DNA from 3 places in the Streptomyces sp. NBC_01717 genome. Region 2 is predicted to be linked to each of the others. Evidence: riboswitches for the same ligand, from Rfam matches in the RefSeq annotation. Region 2 holds a riboswitch; each other region holds the start of a gene.

What was found. A riboswitch is a leader RNA that binds a small molecule or an ion and turns the genes downstream of it on or off. The one in region 2 is predicted to bind cyclic di-AMP.
Region 1: linked by a shared signal. The riboswitch ahead of OHB49_RS25415 (LysM peptidoglycan-binding domain-containing protein) and the one ahead of OHB49_RS07400 (M23 family metallopeptidase) in region 2 are both predicted to bind cyclic di-AMP.
Region 3: linked by a shared signal. The riboswitch ahead of OHB49_RS22720 (M23 family metallopeptidase) and the one ahead of OHB49_RS07400 (M23 family metallopeptidase) in region 2 are both predicted to bind cyclic di-AMP.

Annotation. Positions count from the first base shown of each region.
Region 1 is NZ_CP109178.1:5,597,792-5,601,059, forward strand. It holds gene OHB49_RS25405 (cytochrome P450 family protein) at 1-19, shown strand, start outside; gene OHB49_RS25410 (transglycosylase family protein) at 125-1,060, shown strand; cyclic di-AMP (ydaO/yuaA leader) riboswitch at 1,361-1,531, shown strand; gene OHB49_RS25415 (LysM peptidoglycan-binding domain-containing protein) at 1,535-2,233, shown strand; gene eno (phosphopyruvate hydratase) at 2,519-3,268, shown strand, end outside.
Region 2 is NZ_CP109178.1:1,595,809-1,599,076, forward strand. It holds gene OHB49_RS07395 (SGNH/GDSL hydrolase family protein) at 1-206, opposite strand, end outside; gene OHB49_RS07400 (M23 family metallopeptidase) at 382-1,242, opposite strand; cyclic di-AMP (ydaO/yuaA leader) riboswitch at 1,246-1,406, opposite strand; gene OHB49_RS07405 (alpha-galactosidase) at 1,698-3,268, opposite strand, start outside.
Region 3 is NZ_CP109178.1:5,012,502-5,015,769, reverse strand. It holds gene OHB49_RS22725 (aldo/keto reductase) at 1-786, opposite strand, end outside; gene OHB49_RS22720 (M23 family metallopeptidase) at 973-2,091, opposite strand; cyclic di-AMP (ydaO/yuaA leader) riboswitch at 2,103-2,255, opposite strand; gene OHB49_RS22715 (PP2C family protein-serine/threonine phosphatase) at 2,504-3,268, opposite strand, start outside.

The sequences.
Region 1 (3,268 bases), 4.0 Mb from region 2:
CACTCTGTCAACTCCGTGACTTTCACGTGATCTGCGCTGCATCGACTTGTGACAAGCGTTCGACTGCCGCTACGTTCACCGTTCGACTCACCAGTCACTTGTCAGTCACACGGAAGGCAACCCCATGGGCTCCGCGAACGGCAGACACCGTCGCCCTCGTCAGGCACCCGCCATCGTCGTCGCCGCAGGCGTCACCGGCTCGGCCATCGCCATCCCGCTGCTCGGCGCGGCCGGTGCGCACGCGGCCGACGCCACGACCTGGGACCGGGTCGCCGAGTGCGAGAGCGGCGGCATGTGGAGTGCCGATCTCGGCAACGGCTTCTACGGCGGTCTCCAGTTCTCGCAGGACACCTGGAAGTCGTACGGCGGCGAGGCGTACGCCTCGCGTGCCGACCTCGCCAGCCGCTCGCAGCAGATAGCGGTCGCCGAGAAGGTCCTCGACGACCAGGGGCCACGGGCGTGGCCCAGCTGCGCGGTGATCTCCGGGCTCACGGTGGACGGGACGCTGCCGGGTGTCGATCCGGGAAGCCTGCTGTCGCCCGACCCGACGGAGAGCGCGGACCCGTCCGACGAGGCCTCGGACGAGGCGAGCGCAGAGGGCGGATCGAAGTCGTCGTCCGCCAAGTCGTCGGAGAAGTCGTCCGGCAAGACGTCGGGCAAGGCGTCCGGTCAGGCATCGAGCGAGCCGTCAGCCGATGTGTCGGATACATCCGGTTCGGCCGACTCGTCCCGCTCCTCCGGTTCTTCCGGCAGCGAGGCGGGCGGTAAGCACCGCGGCGCGCCGGCCCCCGAGGCGGGCCAGGGCATGGGAACGGGCGGTGACCGCGACTCGGGCCGCCATGCTTCCCGCGGTAACGGTGACGGACGCGACACGCGCGACTCGGCCGCGGACGGCACATACACCGTTCGGCCGGGCGACAACCTCTGGGCGATTGCTGATGCACAGAAGGTTCATGGCGGATGGCCGGCGCTCTATGAGGCCAACAAGACTGCTGTCGGCGACGACCCGGATCTCATTCTTCCTGGCCAGAGCCTCGATCTCGGTGTGAAGGCGGAGTGAGACCGGTCTGATCAACAGCTTAAATCACCCCAAAAATAGGGGTAGTTCAGAGGCCTATGTCCACTTATGTGTAAGTGAGACATGGGTCTCTTTGCGTTAATCGGCGTGTCTCGTCTGTCAGGCCTGTCCGCATCGCCCCCCACCTGCGAAAACGATGACCGGCCGGACGTGAGTAGGGGATGATTGTCAGTTATGTCCGTCTTTGAATGTGGGGGTTGCGTGCGTTTACGGTCGGAACCGCTCGCACCGCGGGCCCCATCGACCGTCACGCCGAATCCTGCCGTCGGTCGAAGGGAACAGACGCGTAAAGCGCCGTAGGCAGGAGCGGGGGACCCAGGTAAGCGCCGGGCCCGATGGTCGAAAGACCGTCAGGACCGGCTTGGGGTGAAGTCGCGTGCTAGGACATGCGACCGGGCAACTCACTTGGCCCGAACCCGACAGCTCACCTCGTAGGCGTCGGTGAGGAGAATTTGCATGCTGCTGAACAGCAAGGGCAAGCACCGTCGCCCGTCCAAGGCCGTCCGTGTGGCCACGCTCGCCGGTGTCGCCGGTGCCGCCATCGCCGTTCCCCTGATGGGTGCCACGGGTGCCTCCGCGGCCTCCGTCGCCACGTGGGACGCCGTCGCCCAGTGCGAGTCCGGTGGCAACTGGTCCATCAACACCGGCAACGGCTACTACGGCGGCCTGCAGTTCTCGCAGTCCAGCTGGGCCGCCGCCGGTGGCACGCAGTACGCCCCGCGGGCCGACCTGGCCACCAAGGCCCAGCAGATCGCCACCGCCGAGAAGCTCCTCGACATGCAGGGTCCGGGTGCCTGGGGCTGCGCCGGCGCCGGCAACCTGACCAACGACGGTGTCGACCCGGGTGTCGACACCGGCTCCGCCGCCGCGAAGCCGGCCGCGCCGAAGCCGGCCGAGCACACCGAGGCCCCCACCGCCTCCCGCTCGGACCGCGGCACCGCCCCCGAGGCCGCGAAGACCGTCACCACGCCGACCGGCCAGAAGGTCGCGAAGGGCGACGGCGAGTACAAGGTGAAGGCCGGTGACTCGCTCAGCAAGATCGCCGAGGCGCACAAGGTGAAGGGCGGCTGGCACCAGCTGTTCAAGCTGAACAAGAACATCGTCAAGGACGCCGACCTGATCTTCCCGGGTCAGCAGCTCCACCTGACGAAGTAGTACGAGCCTCAGCAGAAAAGCGCTCTCTCTCCTCCCTGAGCACCCCGACCCGGCGCGGATTCCCCCGTACGCGCCGGGTCGGGGTTTCTGCGCTCACCGTTCAACCGTTGTGGTTACTGCTCAGTAGATTTCTGAACGTTTGCCCGTCTACGGGTGCCCTTGGGTCCTTTTTCGTCCCAGGAGGCGGGCGGTCGCCGAACGCAGTGCGCCAGGGCGGTTAGGCTCTTGGCGCAAGGCCAAAGCGACCCTGCACAACCAGCGTCATATCCCAGAAGGAGATGCCTCGTGCCGTCCATCGACGTCGTCGTAGCCCGGGAAATCCTCGACTCCCGCGGAAACCCCACGGTCGAGGTCGAGGTTGGCCTCGACGACGGCAGCACCGGCCGTGCTGCTGTTCCGTCCGGCGCCTCCACCGGTGCGTTCGAGGCCATTGAGCTTCGCGACGGTGACCCCAACCGCTACCAGGGCAAGGGCGTCGAGAAGGCTGTCCTCGCCGTGATCGAGCAGATCGGCCCGGAGCTCGTCGGCTACGACGCGACCGAGCAGCGGCTGATCGACCAGGCGATGTTCGACCTGGACGCCACCGAGAACAAGGGCTCGCTCGGCGCCAACGCCATCCTCGGCGTCTCGCTGGCCGTCGCCCACGCCGCCTCCGAGGCCTCGGACCTGCCGCTGTTCCGCTACCTCGGTGGCCCGAACGCGCACCTGCTGCCCGTCCCGATGATGAACATCCTCAACGGTGGGTCGCACGCCGACTCCAACGTGGACATCCAGGAGTTCATGATCGCCCCGATCGGCGCGGAGTCCTTCTCCGAGGCCCTGCGCTGGGGCGCCGAGGTCTACCACACGCTGAAGAAGGTCCTGAAGACGAAGGGCCTGTCGACCGGTCTCGGCGACGAGGGCGGCTTCGCGCCGAACCTGGAGTCGAACCGCGCCGCCCTGGACCTCATCCTCGAGGCCATCAAGGAGGCCGGCTACGCCCCGGGCAAGGACATCGCGCTGGCGCTCGACGTCGCCGCCTCGGAGTTCTACAAG
Region 2 (3,268 bases):
GAACCATCGCTGTTCGTCGCTGCGTCGGGGTCGGGGAGCTGGTCCGCGAGGAGTACGGCGAATCGGTCCGCCCAGCCGACGAAGGTTCCGTCCGGGCCGGGGTCTCCGACCCCCTCGGTGAAGCTGTCGCCAATCGCTGCGTACGACCCGATGGCGCCATGCCGGTTGTTGACGCCACGTTGATTTTTTCTCGAATCGTCTGCCACAAGGGCACATCCTGCACTGCTGAATGTGACCTACGCGACCGTAATAAGGGGTTGACGGGAGGTGAGATAGACCACCCGGTCAGGTTTTGGTAAAGAGGGAATAAGTGATGGGGCGGTGCGCCGCCGCGCACCGCCCCATCAACAAGCCGTTCGGATCAGGCCTGATCGGATCCGATCAGACGGAGATTCCGTGCGAAGCCAGGAAGGCGACCGGGTCGATGTCCGAGCCGTACGCGGGGCCGGTGCGGACCTCGAAGTGGAGGTGCGGGCCGGTGACGTTGCCGGTGGCACCGGAGAGGCCGATCTGCTGGCCGGTCGAGAGGGTCTGACCCACCGAGACGGAGAGCGCGGACAGGTGGCCGTACTGCGAGTAGTGGCCGTCGGCGTGCTTGACGACGACCTCGTTTCCGTACGCGCCACCCCAGCCGGCGGTGACGACGGTGCCGGAGGTGATCGCCTTCACGCTGGTGCCGGTGGCGACCGGGAAGTCGATGCCGGTGTGGCTGCCACTGGACCAGTTGGCACCGGAGGCACGGTAGTTGGTGGTGTGCTTGCCCGGGACCGGGGCGACGTAGCCGGAGCTGCTGCTCTGGGCGGGCGCGGGCTTGGTGGCCACCGGAGCCTTCGACGGGGCCGGGGCGGCCTGCGTGGTGCCGGTGGCCGCGGCGGAGCCGCCGAGGGTCAGCTTCATGCCCGGGTGGATCAGGCTCGGGTTGCCGCCGATGACCTCACGGTTGTCCTGGTACAGCTTCTCCCAGCCACCCTCGACCTTGTTGTCGGAGGCGATCTTCGCCAGGTAGTCGCCGGCGACGACGGAGTACGTCCGGGTCTCGGCCTGCTTGTTCGCGACCGGGGCGGCCGACGCGGCGTGCGTGGCGGCGGCGGAGTGCGCGACGGGGGCGGCCTGCTCCGCGGCGTGGGCACCGGTGGCACCGAGCAGCGGGAGGGCGATGACGGCCCCGCCGGCGCCGGCGGCGGCAACGCCACGAGCGATGGTGCTGGACTTCGGACGACGATGCTTACCCGATATGGGCATGAAGAATTTCCTCTCCGGCGCCTACGAGGTGAGCTGTCGGGTTCGGGCTGGAGATGCCCGGTCGCAGGAAGTGCGACTTCACCCCGAGCCGGCCGGATTTCTCCGGTCGGCGGCTTACCTGGTTCCCCCGCTCCTGCCACACGATGAGTGGGTGTGAATTCCGGTCGGCGGCAGGATTAGGCGGTCCGTCCGGATTGACGGTGACCGTAAACGAGTGAGGACGAGCAGAACAAGCCATCGGTTGCGTGCCGGAATCCGCGCCGGGAATTCGACGCGGAATTCCGGTCACACTCCGTGGATTAAGGATCTTGGCTTTCCGCGCGGTGTACGGATTACCCGGCCGCCGCGCCACCACACACCGTCACGGATATGATCCCGCTCACGAGAGACCCCTCATCTCCCGCATAATCAGGGCATGTTCTACTAAATGCCTCAATACGGACATGTCATGAACATCATCCGCGTCGGAGCCTCAGCACCTTCGCGTCCAGGTCCCCCCGCAGGCCGCTGTGCAGTCCCTGATGCAGCAGCACGGAACCGTGGTGGGCGACCCCGGTGTCCAAGCAGGTGTAGGTCGCCGTGGGGTCGAGCCCCCGCAGCCGCAGGACCGGCGGCAGCTCCCCGTACCTCTGTGCCTCCAACCACATGAGCACCACGGTCTCGTCACCGTGCGTGTACTGCACGGCGCTGAGCCCGCCGCGCGGCGCACGCAGCCGGTACAGCGCACCGTGCTGCACCACCGGACGGATCTCCTTGTACAGGTCCACCCAGCCGCGGGCCTCGGCCAGCTCCTCGTCGCTCCACTCGGTGAGGTCTCCGCCGACCCCGAGCACCCCGGCCATCGCGCTCACGAAGCGGAAGCGCAGCGAGCTCACCCTGCTGTTGAGCTGGGCATTCGGGCTGTCGGTGACCCAGGCGGCCATCACTCGAGCCGGATGGATCTGCCCGAAGCCCTCCTGGATGGCGAGCCGGTCCAGCGGGTCGGTGTTGTCGGAGGTCCACACCTGGTCGGTACGGGCGAGGATGCCCAGATCGATCCTGCCGCCGCCGCCCGAGCAGGATTCGAAGGCGACACCGGGGTGCGCCGCCCGCAGCCGGTCGATCAGCGCGTACAGCGCATCCACATGCTCGATCCAGAGCTTCTGCGGATACTCCTCGCCCGGCCAGCCCGCATCGGTGAAGCAGCGGTTGAAGTCCCATTTCACATAGTCGATCGGGGCGCCGGAGAGCAGTGAGTCGAGCTGTTCCCACAGATAGTTCTGTACATCGGTCCGGGCCAGATTCAGCACCAGCTGATTTCGGAACTCCGTGCGGGTCCGCCCGGGAAAGTGCTGCACCCAGTCAGGGTGCGCGCGGTACAGGTCGCTGTCGGCGTTCACCATCTCCGGTTCGACCCAGATACCGAACTGCATACCGAGCGCGTGCACTTCGTCGGCGAGCGGCTTCAGCCCGCCGGGGAAGCGCTCGGGGTTCGGGGTCCAGTCGCCGAGTCCCGCCCGGTCGCTGGTGCGCTGCCCGAACCACGCGTCGTCCACCACGAACAGTTCGACACCCATCGCTGCGGCGCGCACGGCCAGGGCGCGCTGCTGGTCCTCCGCGATGTCGAAGCCGGTGGCCTCCCAGGAGTTGTAGAGCACCGGCCGCAGGCTTTCGGCGTCCGGAACGACGTGGGCCAGCTGCCAGGCGTGCCAGGCCCTGCTCGCCCCGCCGAACCCTTCGGCGCTCCAGAGTCCCGCGAACACCGGTGTGGTGTACGTCTCCCCCGGTGCGAGCCGCAGCAGCCCCGAGTCGTCGTAGCCGGCCCCGCCGGTGATCTGTACGAGCCCGTCGGGAAGCTGCTGCACGGCGATCCGCCACGAGCCGGACCAGGCGAGCGCGCAGCCGTACACCTCGCCGTCCACCTCGGTGGCCGCTCCGTCCGCGTCGAGCGCGACCCAGGGCAGGAACTGGTGCCCGGTGTGACCGCGCCTGCTGGAGAGGACCTTCTCGCCGTACGTCAGCTCCGACCGCACGAGCTGCGTCTCCG
Region 3 (3,268 bases), 3.4 Mb from region 2:
CTCGGCGCCGCGCTCCTTGGCGACCTTGTCGAGTGCGGCCAGGACCTTCTGACCGCGCTCCGACGCCAGGTACTGGCCGGCCTTCTCGGCCCGCGCGCTCTCCACCGACGCACCCGGACGGTACTTGCCGGTGAGGAAGCCCGAGGCCAGGGCGAAGTACGGGACGGCGGCGAGCCCGGCGCGGGCGGCCGTCTCCTGGAGCTCGCCCTCGTACGTGTCGCGGGAGACGAGGTTGTAGTGCGGCTGCAGGGCGACGTAACGTGCGAGCCCCTCGCGCTCGGAGAAGTCCAGAGACGCCTGGAGCCGCTCCGGGCTGATGTTGGAGGCGGCGATCTCGCGCACCTTGCCGTCCTTCACCAGCTGGTCGAGGGCGGTGATGATCTCCTCGACCGGGACGGTCTCGTCGTCGAAGTGCGTGTAGTAGAGGTCGATGTGGTCGGTGCCCAGCCGGCGCAGCGACTCCTCGGCCGCGGCCTTGATGGTGGCGGCGGAGAGCCCCTTGTACGCGGGGTGGGCGCCGACCTTGGTGGCGACGACGATGTCGGAGCGGTTGGAGCGTGCGGCGAGCCACTTGCCGATGACCGTCTCCGACTCGCCGCCCTCGTTGCCGGGGATCCACGCGGAGTACGCGTCGGCGGTGTCCAGGAAGTTGCCACCCGCCGCGACGTACGCGTCGAGTACGGCGAACGACTGCGCCTCGTCGGCGGTCCAGCCGAAGACGTTGCCACCGAGCGCGAGCGGGAAGACCTGGAGGTCGGAAGAGCCGAGCTTACGAAGAGAAGTCATGAATGGATCAACGGACTCCGCCGCGGCCGCTATTCCGTACCGGGGGATGAAAGGGGATCCGCACGGGCATCCGCACGGGCGTCGGCACCGGCGTCGCAAGGACCGGGGACAGCAGACCGGCAGCCCTGACGTCGGGGGGGAGCGTCAGGACTGCCGGGTTCGCGGGGCCGGAGAACCGGCGCGGGCTCAGACGGTGAGGCCCTTGTCGCGCAGCCAGGTCATCGGGTCGATGCCGGTGCCGTCCGGGGTGTGGACCTCCAGGTGGAGGTGGGGTCCGGTCACGTTGCCGGTGGCTCCGACACGGCCGATGGTGTCACCCGTGGTGACCTTCTGGCCGACGCTGACGTCGATCGACGACTGGTGGCAGAACCACAGCTCCGTACCGTCCTCGAGCTCCAGGACCGTGCGGTAGCCGTACGAACCGGACCAGCCCGCCGACTTGACGGTGGCGCTGTGGACGGCCTTGATCGGGGTGCCGGTCGGCGCCGCGAAGTCGAGGCCGGTGTGGTAACCGGAGGACCACATCGAACCGGCTTCACCGAAGGTCGAGGTGATCGTGTACGAGGAGGTGGGGATGGCGTAGGAGGCGGCGAGCTTGGCAAGCCGTGCGGCCTCGGCCTTCGCCTTCGCCGCTTCCTCCGCCTTCTTCTTCTCGGCGGCGGCCTTGGCCTCTGCGACGTCCTGCTTCGCCTTGGCCTCGGCGGCGGCCTTCTCCGCGGCGGCCTTCTCCTCGGCGGCCTTGATCTCCGCTTCGGCGGCGTTCTGCTGCTGCTCGGCCTGCTGGAGGATGCGGGCTCGCAGCGCCTCACCGGCGTCGGTGGTGCCCTGCTCGGCCTCGGCGGTGGTGATGCCGGCACTGGTGAGCGGGGCGGTGGCAGCCGCGGACTTCGCCTGGTCGGTGGCGGACTCGTCGGAGAACAGGGCGCCCACGCCGGGAAGGGACTTGGCGTCGGGGAGGTTGTCCGCGAGAGAGTCGGGAAGGGAGATGGAGACCGGCGGCTTGCTCTGCGCGGTGGCCATGCCACCCGCGCCCACGGCCGCGATGACGCCGACTCCGAGCACCGTGGAGCTGCGGGCGAGCCCGTTGCGCTGCTTGACGACGCGGTGCCTGCCGCGCACGGGGCGGACGGACTCCTCGGTGGGGTTCCATTCCTCCCACGCCCGGTCGGTCTCACCGAAACCGTCGGTCGCGAATTCAGTGGTGAACTCGGCGCCGAAATCGGTTCTCTGCTCGGTTCCGTACTCGGTCGTGAAGTCGGAGCCGAACCGGGAGGGGGCTTCGGGGGCAGGCTTGTTGGACGCCACGGGGGCGCACTCCTTTCCTTCCTTCTCGCCTACCGGGTTAGCTGACGGGTTCGGAGCAGGAAGGTCTCCTACGGATCCCTCTGCCTCTCACGAGACACAGGTGTCCGATTCACCCCATGTAGGTGGTTCCCCGGTTCCCTTACGGAATTCGGCGCTCGCGCACGGTGCCGCCACTGACGACGGCTGGGACAACCGCGCTGCGTTATCGAACGTTAATAGACGGACGGGTCCGATTCCAAGCCGTTCCCACTGATCGTTAACGCCCTTGGCCTGGACTTTACGGGACACAATCGGGCGGAAACGGGCGAGTTGATCGCCACTCAGCCACTACCCGGTTTCTGACGTTGCGTCAAATGTTATGCGGAGCGAGGCCTTTCGATTACGCACGGTGGCATCGCCCTGCGAAGCCCCTTCACCGACTCAGCCCTTCCTCACTCGCATCCCGGCCCACGATCTTCACAGTTCTGCGCCGCTTCGGCTGCCCCTGCGCGGGACGTGCGACCGCGAGCAGCGCCATGTCGTCGGTGGATCTGCCGCCGGTGTGCAGCCGTACGTCGTCGGCCAGCGCGGACAGCAGCTCCTCGGGCCCGGGAAAGATCCGCCCGCGCAGCCGGGCCGCCGGATCGTAGAAGACCCCTTGGGCGTCGCGCGCCTCGGAGAGTCCGTCCGTGTACGCGAGCAGCGTCATCCCGGTGGCCAGCTCCCATACGTCGGCCCGGTCCGTCCACACCCCCAGGTCCATGCCGAGCGGCAGCGCGGGCACCGTCGGGAACAACACCTCCAGCGAACCGTCGGGGTGGAGCAGCAGCGGCTCGGGGTGGCCGCGGTTGACGATCCGCACCTCGGCCGCACCAGGCGGAATCTCGGCGAGCACGGCGGTGACGAACCCCTCGACCGGATCGATCCCGCCCTGCCTCGCCCCCTCCCGCGCCAGCGCCCGCTCCAGCCTCCGCGCCACGCCCTCCAGCGAATCCTCCTGCTCGGCGGCCTCCCGGAACGCGCCGATGACCACCGCCACCGTCCCGACCGCTTCGAGCCCCTTGCCCCGCACGTCCCCGACCACGAGCCGTACTCCGTACGAGCTCTCCGCCACGGCGAACAGGTCACCACCGACGAATTCGTCCGCCTGGGCAGCCTCGTACCGCGCGGCGACATGGAGTCCCCCGATCCGCTCGGA